Regions from separate parts of the Promicromonospora sp. NFX87 genome, predicted to be linked through region 2. Evidence: predicted binding sites of a transcription regulator. Region 2 holds the regulator's gene; each other region holds the start of a gene.
What was found. Region 2 encodes LexA, which represses DNA repair genes until DNA is damaged. Its sites were predicted from a motif close to TCGAACANNTGTTCGA; they were not measured.
Positions count from the first base shown of each region.

Region 1: ACNYC2_RS07640 (DUF222 domain-containing protein) is a predicted target of LexA. The motif match lies at 1,668-1,683, and genes of this name have one in related genera.
Region 3: ACNYC2_RS09045 (Rv2578c family radical SAM protein) is a predicted target of LexA. The motif match lies at 1,441-1,456, and genes of this name have one in related genera.

Region 1 is NZ_CP183413.1:1,693,781-1,697,052, forward strand. Features, by position in the region: gene ACNYC2_RS07640 (DUF222 domain-containing protein) at 1-1,601, opposite strand, end outside; partial or broken gene ACNYC2_RS07645 (hypothetical protein) at 1,787-2,048, shown strand; gene ACNYC2_RS07650 (CARDB domain-containing protein) at 2,665-3,272, shown strand, end outside.
Region 2 is NZ_CP183413.1:4,006,359-4,009,630, forward strand. Features, by position in the region: gene nrdR (transcriptional regulator NrdR) at 1-417, opposite strand, end outside; gene ACNYC2_RS18020 (LysM peptidoglycan-binding domain-containing protein) at 537-983, opposite strand; gene lexA (transcriptional repressor LexA) at 1,171-1,986, shown strand; gene ACNYC2_RS18030 (L-lactate dehydrogenase) at 2,071-3,060, opposite strand; gene ACNYC2_RS18035 (ATP-dependent DNA helicase) at 3,070-3,272, opposite strand, start outside.
Region 3 is NZ_CP183413.1:2,022,694-2,025,965, reverse strand. Features, by position in the region: gene ACNYC2_RS09050 (GNAT family N-acetyltransferase) at 1-253, opposite strand, end outside; gene ACNYC2_RS09045 (Rv2578c family radical SAM protein) at 312-1,433, opposite strand; gene ACNYC2_RS09040 (S8 family serine peptidase) at 1,599-3,272, shown strand, end outside.

The DNA of each region.
Region 1 (3,272 bases), 2.3 Mb from region 2:
TCGGCCCAGTGGGTGAGGGCGTGGTGGACCTCGCACCGTGACGGTGGTTGGTCGCACCCTGGGTAGACGCAGTGTTGGTCTCGGGCGATGACGGCGCGGCGCATCTGGCCTGACACGGTGCGTTGGGCGCGTCCGACGTCGAGGACGGCGCCGTCGGGTCCGAACACGATCCGGGTGATCGCGCTGTGACACGCCAACCGGCGCACCAGCGCGCGCGGGGCGCGCCCGCCGGTCTCGGTGAACATCGGGCCACCGGAGGACAAGAACCCGGACACGGTCGTGTCCGGCGTGCTCCAGCCACCACCCGGATTTCCACCCGGGCTTGCGGTGAGGCTCCCGCCAGGGCTTCCCGCCGGACTACCGGTCGGGCTTCCGGCCGCTGGGCCGGTGCTCACCGGCCCTGCACCGACATCCGCACCCGAGCGGGTGCCAATGCGAGTGCTGGTGCTGGCGGTGGTGCCAGTGGAGTTGGTGCTGGTGCCCGGGACGCTTGGACCCGCGCCCGGGCGGTTGCCGCGCCCGGGCGCAGTCTGCCCGCAGGTCAGGCACAGGCTGTCCCGGGTCCTGGTGACCTGGGTGACGAACTCGTTCCAGGACACCGTGACGTTCAGGTGCGGTGCGATCGCCGCGCCCGGGGAGGCCTGGTTCGTGTCCAGCACCACCCGCGCCACATCCGCCAGACCCTGCGCGCGGCGCTGGGTCGTCGTTCGGGTGTCTTCCGCTGACGGAGCACCCATCATCGCGTTGATCGCGGTCGTGAGCTGGAGGCCGTGCTCATCGGTCAGGAACCCCGCCACGTGATACCCGCCGAACGTCTTGGCCAGGTCGAGGAACTCGCCTTGGGCTGCCTTGTCGTCGTCGATGTCGTCGGTGTCGGGGTCGATGATGGTCGCGAACCGGCGGGCCACCTTCCGGAACTGGTCCGCATTGAGCACACCTGCCTCACGCAGGACGACGCCTTCACCGGTGACCAGGGTTCCCTCGGTGACCGCGGTCTCCAGGACCTGGGTGACCAGCTCACGGGTCCGGGCACCGTCGGGGTCCTCGGACGGGTCGGGGAAGTCGACCGCAACGGACTGGACGAACTGTTCGGGGGTGGTGGTGTGCCCGGTGCGGGTGTCGATCAGCCAGGCCAGTGCGTCGGTGCGGGTCTCGCTCGTCGGTGCGACCTCGGTCATCACGCGGGCGTGGTCGACACCCAGGGTTCCGGCGACCAGCCGCTCCCGCGTGACCGGTAGTGCGGTCGCGAGGCGGCGGGCGATCGTCATGTCCTTACCCGCCGTGGACGCGGAGATGCCTTCGCGCAGGCGCAGCCAGGTCGTGAACGTGCGTGCAGTGCCACCCGAGCGCCAGGAACCTTCGTTCTCGATGCGGGGTAGCAGGGTGTAGCGGACCCCGTCCAGGCGGCCGGTCAGCCGACGGATCCGGGTGTGCGCATCAGCCAGGCGAGCGACCGTCGGGGCGTCCCATCCGGTCAGGGTCTCGGGGTCCGTCAGCGCGGTGAGGTGGTCTAGCTCGTTCTCGATCCGGGCCAGCACATCCTCGATCGAGGCGGCAGCGGGCAGGCCATTGGTGGGTTCGCTGTTCGTCGTCTGATCCACCGTTCCCACCCCCGCCCGACTCGATCACTTGCCTCTAGTTCTGGCTCCCTTGCTGTACCTATTATCTCGAACACTCGTACGATGTGCTTGCCGGATCCTAAATCTGTGGATAACTCTTTGGGGTGCCGACCCGGGCCGGGCTACCCAGTCGAGGACCCGGCGAGCGCACGCCGCTCGGTGTGCCCCGGACGTCGGCCGGCTACGTGCTGTCCGGGCCGGAGTTCCCTCACGGTGTTCGACGGCGCCACCGGCGTCGCGCTCGACACCGTCGACTACGTGCCACCGCGCGGCGACGTCGGCTCGTGGGGCGACACCTACGGGAATCGCGTGGACCGGTTCCTGGCGACCACCGCCTACCTCGACGGCGAGCACCCGTCGATGGTGTTCAGCCGCGGCTACTACACGTGTGCCGTGATCGCGGCGTTCAACTTCGACGGCGAGGAGCTGCCGGGTCCGGCGCGCGGCGTGCCGGGCAAGGTCTCCGTGGAGGTCGAGGCCGCCGAGGGCGGGCGGATCGAGGTCGAGGCCTGGATCGCCTGCGGCGCCAACGCGCGGCGCATGGCACTGCTGGTCGACGGCGAGGTGGTGCGGACCGTGGGGCTCGTGGACCGCACGCCCAGGAAGCAGGAGGCGACGCTCGCGGTGACCGGTATCGGGCGGGGCCCGCACCGGATCGCCGTCGTGGCTACGAACCAGCACGGCGAGACGTCGAGCAGAAAGGCGCGGGTCCGGATGCGGTGAGCCGATAGCCGGCGTCCGGTCGTCGGCGACCGGCGACCGGCGACCGGCGACCGGCGTCCGACCGAGTGATCCGGGCGGGGGCGGTGGGAGGGGTGCTCTGACGAGCGCTCCGCCCGCCGCCCCGCCCTTGTCGCGCCCGGCGTCTGCCCCTGTCACACCCTTGACGCCCAGTGCGCGGTCTCGTAACGTCCGTACAGCAAGCCGCAAGAAATTGACAGACGCTGAGCACAAAGCAGTGCGCACGCTGCAACTTTCTACTCTCGCCGGGCAATGCTGCCCCGCGGCTGGACGAGCCCGCCTCGGCGGGAGAACGAGGACGTTCATGAGAATCCCCTGGAAGCACACAGCCGTGGCGGGCGTCGCGCTCGCGCTCGTCGCGCCGCTCGGCCTCGGCGCCGTCGCGTATGCCGCGGCGGAGGCCACCAACCTCGCGCTCGGCAAGCCGATCGCCGCGTCGTCGGTGACGCAGACCTATGTCGCGGGCAACGCCAACGACGGGAACGCGAGCTCCTACTGGGAGGGCGCGGGCGGCCAGTACCCGGCGCACCTCACCGTCGACCTGGGCGCGGCGGCCGACGTCGAGCGTGTGGTCGTCTCAGTGCCCCCGGCCGCCGTGTGGGAGCCGCGCACGCAGACGTTCAGCGTGCTCGGGCGGTCCGACGGGGAGTCGTCGTTCCGTACGCTCAAGGCGTCGGCGGCCCATCGCTTCGACCCCGCGAGCGGCAACAAGGTGGAGCTCACGTTCGGCTCGGAGATCGACTCCGAGGTGGACGAGGTGCGCCTCGCCTTCACCTCCAACACCGGCGCGGGCAACGGCCAGGTCGCCGAGCTGCAGGTCTGGGGGACGCCGACGGGTGGCGGCGACCCGACCGACCCGCCGACCGATCCGCCCACCGACCCGACCGGCACCAACTACGCGAAGGACCGGCC
Region 2 (3,272 bases):
GCTCTCGAAGTCCTCGAGCGAGTCGAACGACTGGTAGACGCTCGCGAACCGGAGGTAGGCCACCTCGTCGAGCTCGCGGAGCGGGCCGAGGATGGCGAGGCCCACCTCGTACGCGTCGATCTCCGCGCTGCCGTTGCTCCGCAGGGTCTCCTCGACACGCTGGGCCAGGATCGCCAGGTCGTCGTCGCTCACCGGGCGCCCCTGGCACGCCTTGCGCACACCCGCGGCGACCTTGTCGCGGCTGAACGGCTCCGTGGCGCCGGAGCGCTTGACCACGGACAGGCTCGCGGTCTCCACGGTGGTGAACCGTCGGTTGCAGTTCGGGCACTGCCGTCGGCGCCGGATCGACAGGCCGTCGTCGGCGGTCCGCGAGTCCACCACACGCGAGTCGGCGTGGCGACAGAACGGGCAGTGCATGCTCACTCCTGCGTGGTCGACCATCGACCGGAGGCCTCCGGTCGCGCCCCGACCGTAAGCGGGCAAACCACCCCCTTGCAACATAGCCGCAACATTCGTCGGCGAATCGAGGCCTTTCGTCACTCCTTGGGCAGGAGCAGCAGCTCCCCGACGCGCAGCGTGCCGGTCGACATCTCGTTCAGCTCCTGCAGCCGGCCGACCGCGTGCCGCACGTCCTCGCCGGGCCTCGCGACCTCCTGGGCGAAGCCCCAGAGCGTCTCTCCCGGCTGCACGGCATGCACCCGGACCTCGGTGGGTTCTCCCGGGGAGCTGGCGACCGCCGTCGCCCCCCACGTGACCATCGGCGCGAGCAGGAGCATGGCCAGCAGCACGAGGACCACGCGGCCACGCCGCGTGAGCCGCAGGCCGGCCAGGCCCAGCCGGTCGGCGATCGTGCGCCCTTCCGCCGGGGCGTACGCACGGAGCGCAGCCGGTCCGGCCGCCGGTGCGTACGCCCGGCCATACGACGGCGCATACGCCTGTTCATACGTCGGGGTGTACTGCCGCAGCGGGATCACGTCCCCCATGGCCCCTCCTCGAGGTGCAGAGCTTCTGTCGTTCATACAAGCGTTCGTCGAACGCCCGTACCATTGTGTAGCACGGGACACCGTCCATGTCGAGACACGCTCGAACATTCGTTTGAGCCGAGCGCGTTTGTGACCTAGAGTGGGTAGCGCACAGGAGAACATTTGTCGGAACGGGAGGGGCACGGGCATGACGGGACGGGACGGGACCAGCGACACGAGAGCCGTCGACACGGCAGCCTCCGGCGTCGCCACGCTGGACACGCCGGCCGACAAGGCGGTCGCTGACGTGCACACGATCTCGCCGACAGACCGCCTCACCGAACGGCAGCGCCTCGTGCTGGACACGATCCGGCAGTCGTTCGAGACGCGGGGCTACCCGCCGTCGATGCGTGAGATCGGCGAGGCCGTCGGGCTGGCCAGTCCGTCGAGCGTCAAGCACCAGCTCCAGATGCTCGAGAAGAAGGGCTTCCTGCGCCGCGACCCCAACCGGCCGCGTGCCATGGAGCTCGTGGAGCCGATGGCCGAGCAGGTCGACAAGCCGACCCGCGGCGAGATCCACTGGCCCGAGCCGCGCCGTAGCGGCCAGGTCCACTGGGGCGGCTCGGTGCCCGACGACGCCAGCACTCCCCCGCCGTCGTACGTACCGCTCGTGGGCCGTATCGCGGCCGGTGGCCCGATCCTCGCCGAACAGGTCGTCGAGGACGTGTTCCCGCTCCCCCGCCAGCTGGTGGGTGACGGCGAGCTGTTCCTCCTCAAGGTCGCCGGCGACTCGATGGTCGACGCCGCGATCTGCGACGGGGACTGGGTGGTCGTGCGCCAGCAGAACGTCGCGGAGCAGGGCGAGATCGTCGCCGCCATGATCGACGGCGAGGCCACGGTCAAGACGTTCAAGCAGACCGACGGTCATGTGCTGCTGCTGCCGCAGAACCCGGCTTACGAGCCGATTCCCGGCGACGAGGCCCAGATCCTCGGCCGCGTGGTCGCCGTCCTCCGCAGCCTCTGACAAGACCGCGAAGTAGAGCGCCTGTCCGCCCTGCGCAACGCTCAGCGTGCGTAGGGCGGACAGGCGCTCTACTTCGCGGTGCCGTCAGAAGCCGAACCGCCTCTGCACGGCCCGCACGTTCTCTGCCGAGGCACGAAGGCCCGCCAGCTCGTCATCGGACATCGGCACCCGCACGTTGTCCGTGACACCCCGCCGGTCCACGAGCGACGGCACGGACAGGCACACGTCGCTGATGCCGTGGTAGTCGTCCAGCAGCGAGGACACCGGCATGATCCGGCCCTCGTCCTTGAGCACCGCCTCGATGATGCGGGTAGCGGCCAGGCCGACGGCGTAGTTGGTCGCCCCCTTGCCGGAGATGATCCGGTACGCGGAGTCCACGACCTCGCGGTGCACCTCCGTACGGACCGCCGCGTCGAGCGGCGGCTTGCCGCCCAGCGGCTCCCAGTCGAGCAGCGGCATGCCGCCGATCGACGCCGAGCTCCACAGCGCGATCTCCGAGTCGCCGTGCTCCCCGGCGATGTACGCGTGCACGTTCCCCACCGCCACGCCGCAGCGCTCGGCGAGCACCACGCGCAGCCGGGAGGAGTCCAGGACCGTACCGCTGCCGAACATCCGCTCGCGCGGCACTCCGGAGATCTTGAGCGCCGCGTAGGTCACGACGTCCACCGGGTTCGTCACCATGACGTACGTGGCACCCGGCGCGACCTCGACGAGGCCGGGCAGGATGTCGCGCATCAGCCCGATGGTTCCCTCGGCGAGGTCGAGCCGCGTCTGCCCGGGCTTCTGCTTCGCCCCTGCGGTCACGACCACGACGTCGGCTCCCGCGCACACCGCAACGTCGTCCGAGCCGATCACCTGCGCCTGGGGCGTGAACATGAGGCCGTGCTGGAGGTCGAGCACCTCGGCCTCGACCTTCGCCCGGTTGACGTCGTGCAGGGCGATGGTCCGCGCCGAGCCCCGCGCGAGCGCGGCGAAGGCCAGCGTGGAGCCCACAGCGCCCGCGCCCACCACCGCGAGCTTGGTGGTACGGGCATTGGAGGGACGTACGGCCGGGATGTCCGAAAGGGCTGCCATGCCCCCAGGTTAGGTGTCGAGCCTCGCCAGCGCGGCGCGCACCAGCGCCGAGTCTGTGGTCGGCCAGAACCCCGGCATCGAACGGGTGAGGAACGAGGCGTAGCGCGCGGTCGCGAGGCGCGGGTCCAGGACGGCCACCACTCCCCTGTCGTCCATGCTCCGCACGAGACGCCCGGCACCCTGCGCGAGCAGCAGCGCCGCGTGCTGCGCGG
Region 3 (3,272 bases), 2.0 Mb from region 2:
CCGCCCACTCGAGGCGCCGCTCCTGTGCCCACGCCTGCCGCCAGGCCGAGATCATCTCGTGTGCCTCGTCGACCGAGTCGATCCCCCGCACGTGCCAGCGCCGGATGTCCGGATCGGCGTAGGCCGACATGACGGCCCGGGCGTCGCCGTCGGCCCACGGGCGCAGCTCGACGCCCTCGCCGAGCGGGAACGTGGGCTGCGGGAGCCCGGCGAGAGTGCCGGGCGCGACGGTGGGCGGAACGAGCTCGGGCATGGCCACACGCTAACGCCGCGGGTCACGGTGCGGCGTGCGGGCCACGGCGCGCGCTCCATCAGAACAGGGTCTCGCTCCCGACGTCCGCGACCAGGGACGCCGCACCGGTGCCGTCGGCCCGCACCCCGGTGAACGCACCACGCGGGTAGTCGCCCTCCACGTGCTGTCCGCCCTCGTGCGCTCCGGCGGCCCGGGCACGATGCATGGCCGCACCCCCGAGCCCGCGCTCTGCGATCAGCGGCCGCACCCGCTCCCAGAGCCAGTCGCGGTAGCCCTTGTGCGCATAGGCGCCGCGCGCGTAGACCCGGCCGTAGCCCTCCACGAGGTGCGGGTGGTCCCGTTCGAGCCAGCCCAGGTACCACTCGCGGGCACCGGGCCGCAGGTGCAGCGGCAGGACGGTGACGCCGGTCGCTCCCGCGTCGACGAGGTCGTCGAGGAGGCGTTCGAGGTGGGCGAGCGAGTCGGTGAGCCACGGCAGGACCGGCGCGACCATGACGCCGCACGGCAGGCCGGCGGCCCGGATCGCGCGGATCAGGTCGAGGCGTGCGCGGGGCGTCGGCGTGCCGGGCTCGACGGCCTGCTGCAGCTCCTTGCCCGCTGGCGAGTCGGCGAACGCGAGCGACACCCCGAGACCGACGTCGACCTTCTGTGCGGCCTGGATCAGCAGCGGCAGGTCGCGCCGCAGGAGCGTGCCCTTGGTGAGGATCGAGAACGGCGTGCCCGAGTCCGCGAGCGCCGAGATGATGCCGGGCATGAGCTTGTAGCGGCCCTCGGCCCGCTGGTACGGGTCGGTGTTGGTGCCGAGCGCGACGGCCTCGTGGGTCCAGGACGGCTTGGCCAGCTCGGCGCGCAGCACCTGGTCGGCGTTGACCTTGACGACCACCTGGGAGTCGAAGTCGTGCCCGGAATCTAGATCCAGATATTCGTGGGTGTTTCGGGCAAAGCAGTAAAAACAGGCATGCGAGCAGCCACGGTAAGGGTTCACCGTCCACTTGAACGGCATCTGCGACACCACCGGCACCTTCGACAGGGCGCTCTTCGCCAGCACCTCGTGGAAGGTCACGCCCGCGAACTCGGGCGACCGGACGGTTCGCAGCAGCCCGGCGGTGCGCAACCCGGGCAGCTCGAGCCCGGGAAGCGCACCGTCGTCGTGGTTGATCGCCTGACCGTTCCAGCGCATACCTGATTCGAACACGCGTTCGAGGCATGGGTCAAGCCGGCGCCGTCCCCCGGTCTTCGAAATCGTTTAGACACGCGCGCGATACAACGCAGGCGCCAACGTCTGCCACCGTCTCCGGCGATTGATCTCACCATTGCGCCACTGCGCCTTCACCTGGAGCTCACTGTGAAAATCAAGAGACTGGTCGTCGCGGCCACCGCCGCCGCGCTCGTCGTGGGTGCCTTGCCCACGGCGGCGGCCGAAAGCTCCACGCCGGCGGTCATGGCCGACACGAGCGAAGCTCCGGCCCCGGTACCGGACGCCGACGTCACCCTCATCACCGGTGACCGGGTCTCCACCCGTACGGCCGCCGACGGCTCACCCACCGTCGCGTTCGAGGCCGCGCCCCGGCCCGACGGACGCCCGGTGAGCTACGCCGCCTTCGGCGACGCGGCGGGCCACTACTTCGTCGTCCCGTCGGACGTCGCCGGCCTCGTGCCCGCCAAGCTGGACCTCAGGCTCTTCGACGTCGGCGCGCTCGCGACGACGCAGGACGACGACGGCCGGCTACCGGTGATCGTGCGGACCACCACCGCACGGGGAGCACGGTCGACCGCACCCACCTGGCGCGCCCTCGACGTCGACGCCGACCGGACCCTCGAGTCCATCGACGCGGTCGCCGGCGACGTCCCTGCCTCCGGAGCCCCCGCGCTCGTCGACGCCGTCGAGGACGGCGAGGCAGTCAGCAAGGTCTGGCTGGACGCGCCGCTCCAGGCGTCGGACGTCGACTCCGCGCCCCAGATCGGTGCGACCAACGCCTGGGACCTCGGCATCGACGGCACCGGCGTGACCGTCGCGGTCCTGGACTCCGGCATCGACACCAGCCATCCGGACCTCGACCAGGGGGTCGTGTCCCTCGAACGGGACTTCACGGGCTCCGGCAGCACCGGCGACGCCCTCGGCCACGGCACGCACGTCGCCTCGACCATCGCGGGCAGCGGCGAGGCGTCCGACGGCGAGAACCGTGGCATCGCGCCCGGCGCCCGGCTGCTCAACGCCCGCGTCCTGAACGACCAGGGCGAGGGCGACGAGTCGTGGGCCATCGACGCCATGGAGTGGGCGGCCTCGAACCACGCGGACGTCATCAACATGAGCCTCGGCGTGCGCGGCGGGTACACCGACGGCACGGACCCGTCGGCCCTCGCCGTCGACTCGATCTCGGCGCGCTACGACACGCTCGTGACCATCGCGGCGGGCAACGAGGGCAACGGAGGCACGCCGTTCACGGTCACTACGCCGGGTACCGCGGACAGCGCCCTGACGGTCGGTGCCGTGACGGACTCCGACGGCATCGCGTACTTCTCGTCGATGGGACCACGGTTCGGCGACTACGCGCTCAAGCCGGACATCACGGCCCCCGGCGACGGGATCGTCGCCGCCCGGGCCGCCGGCACGACCCCCGACCAGCCGGTCGGCGACCACTACGCGGCGATGTCCGGCACCTCGATGGCGACCCCGCACGTGGCCGGGGCGGCCGCGCTGCTGAAGCAGGCGCGGCCGGACCTGGACGGCGAGGCCATGAAGTCGGTGCTCATGGGCTCGGCAGAGCCGGGCGGCAACTCGGTCTTCGCCGAGGGTTCCGGCCGCACGTGGGTGCCCGGGGCGATCGCGGAGTCGCTCTACGCGACGCCGGCCTCGCTCTCGTTCGGCCTGTTCGACTCCCCCCGGGCCGAGCAGGCGCCGCGGACGGAGACCGTGACCTACACGAACGACTCCGACACGGCCGTCGAGGTGCGGCTCGCTCTCTCGGTCAACGCGGGCGACGGCGAACCGGTCCCCGCCGGTGTGGCGTCCCTGTCC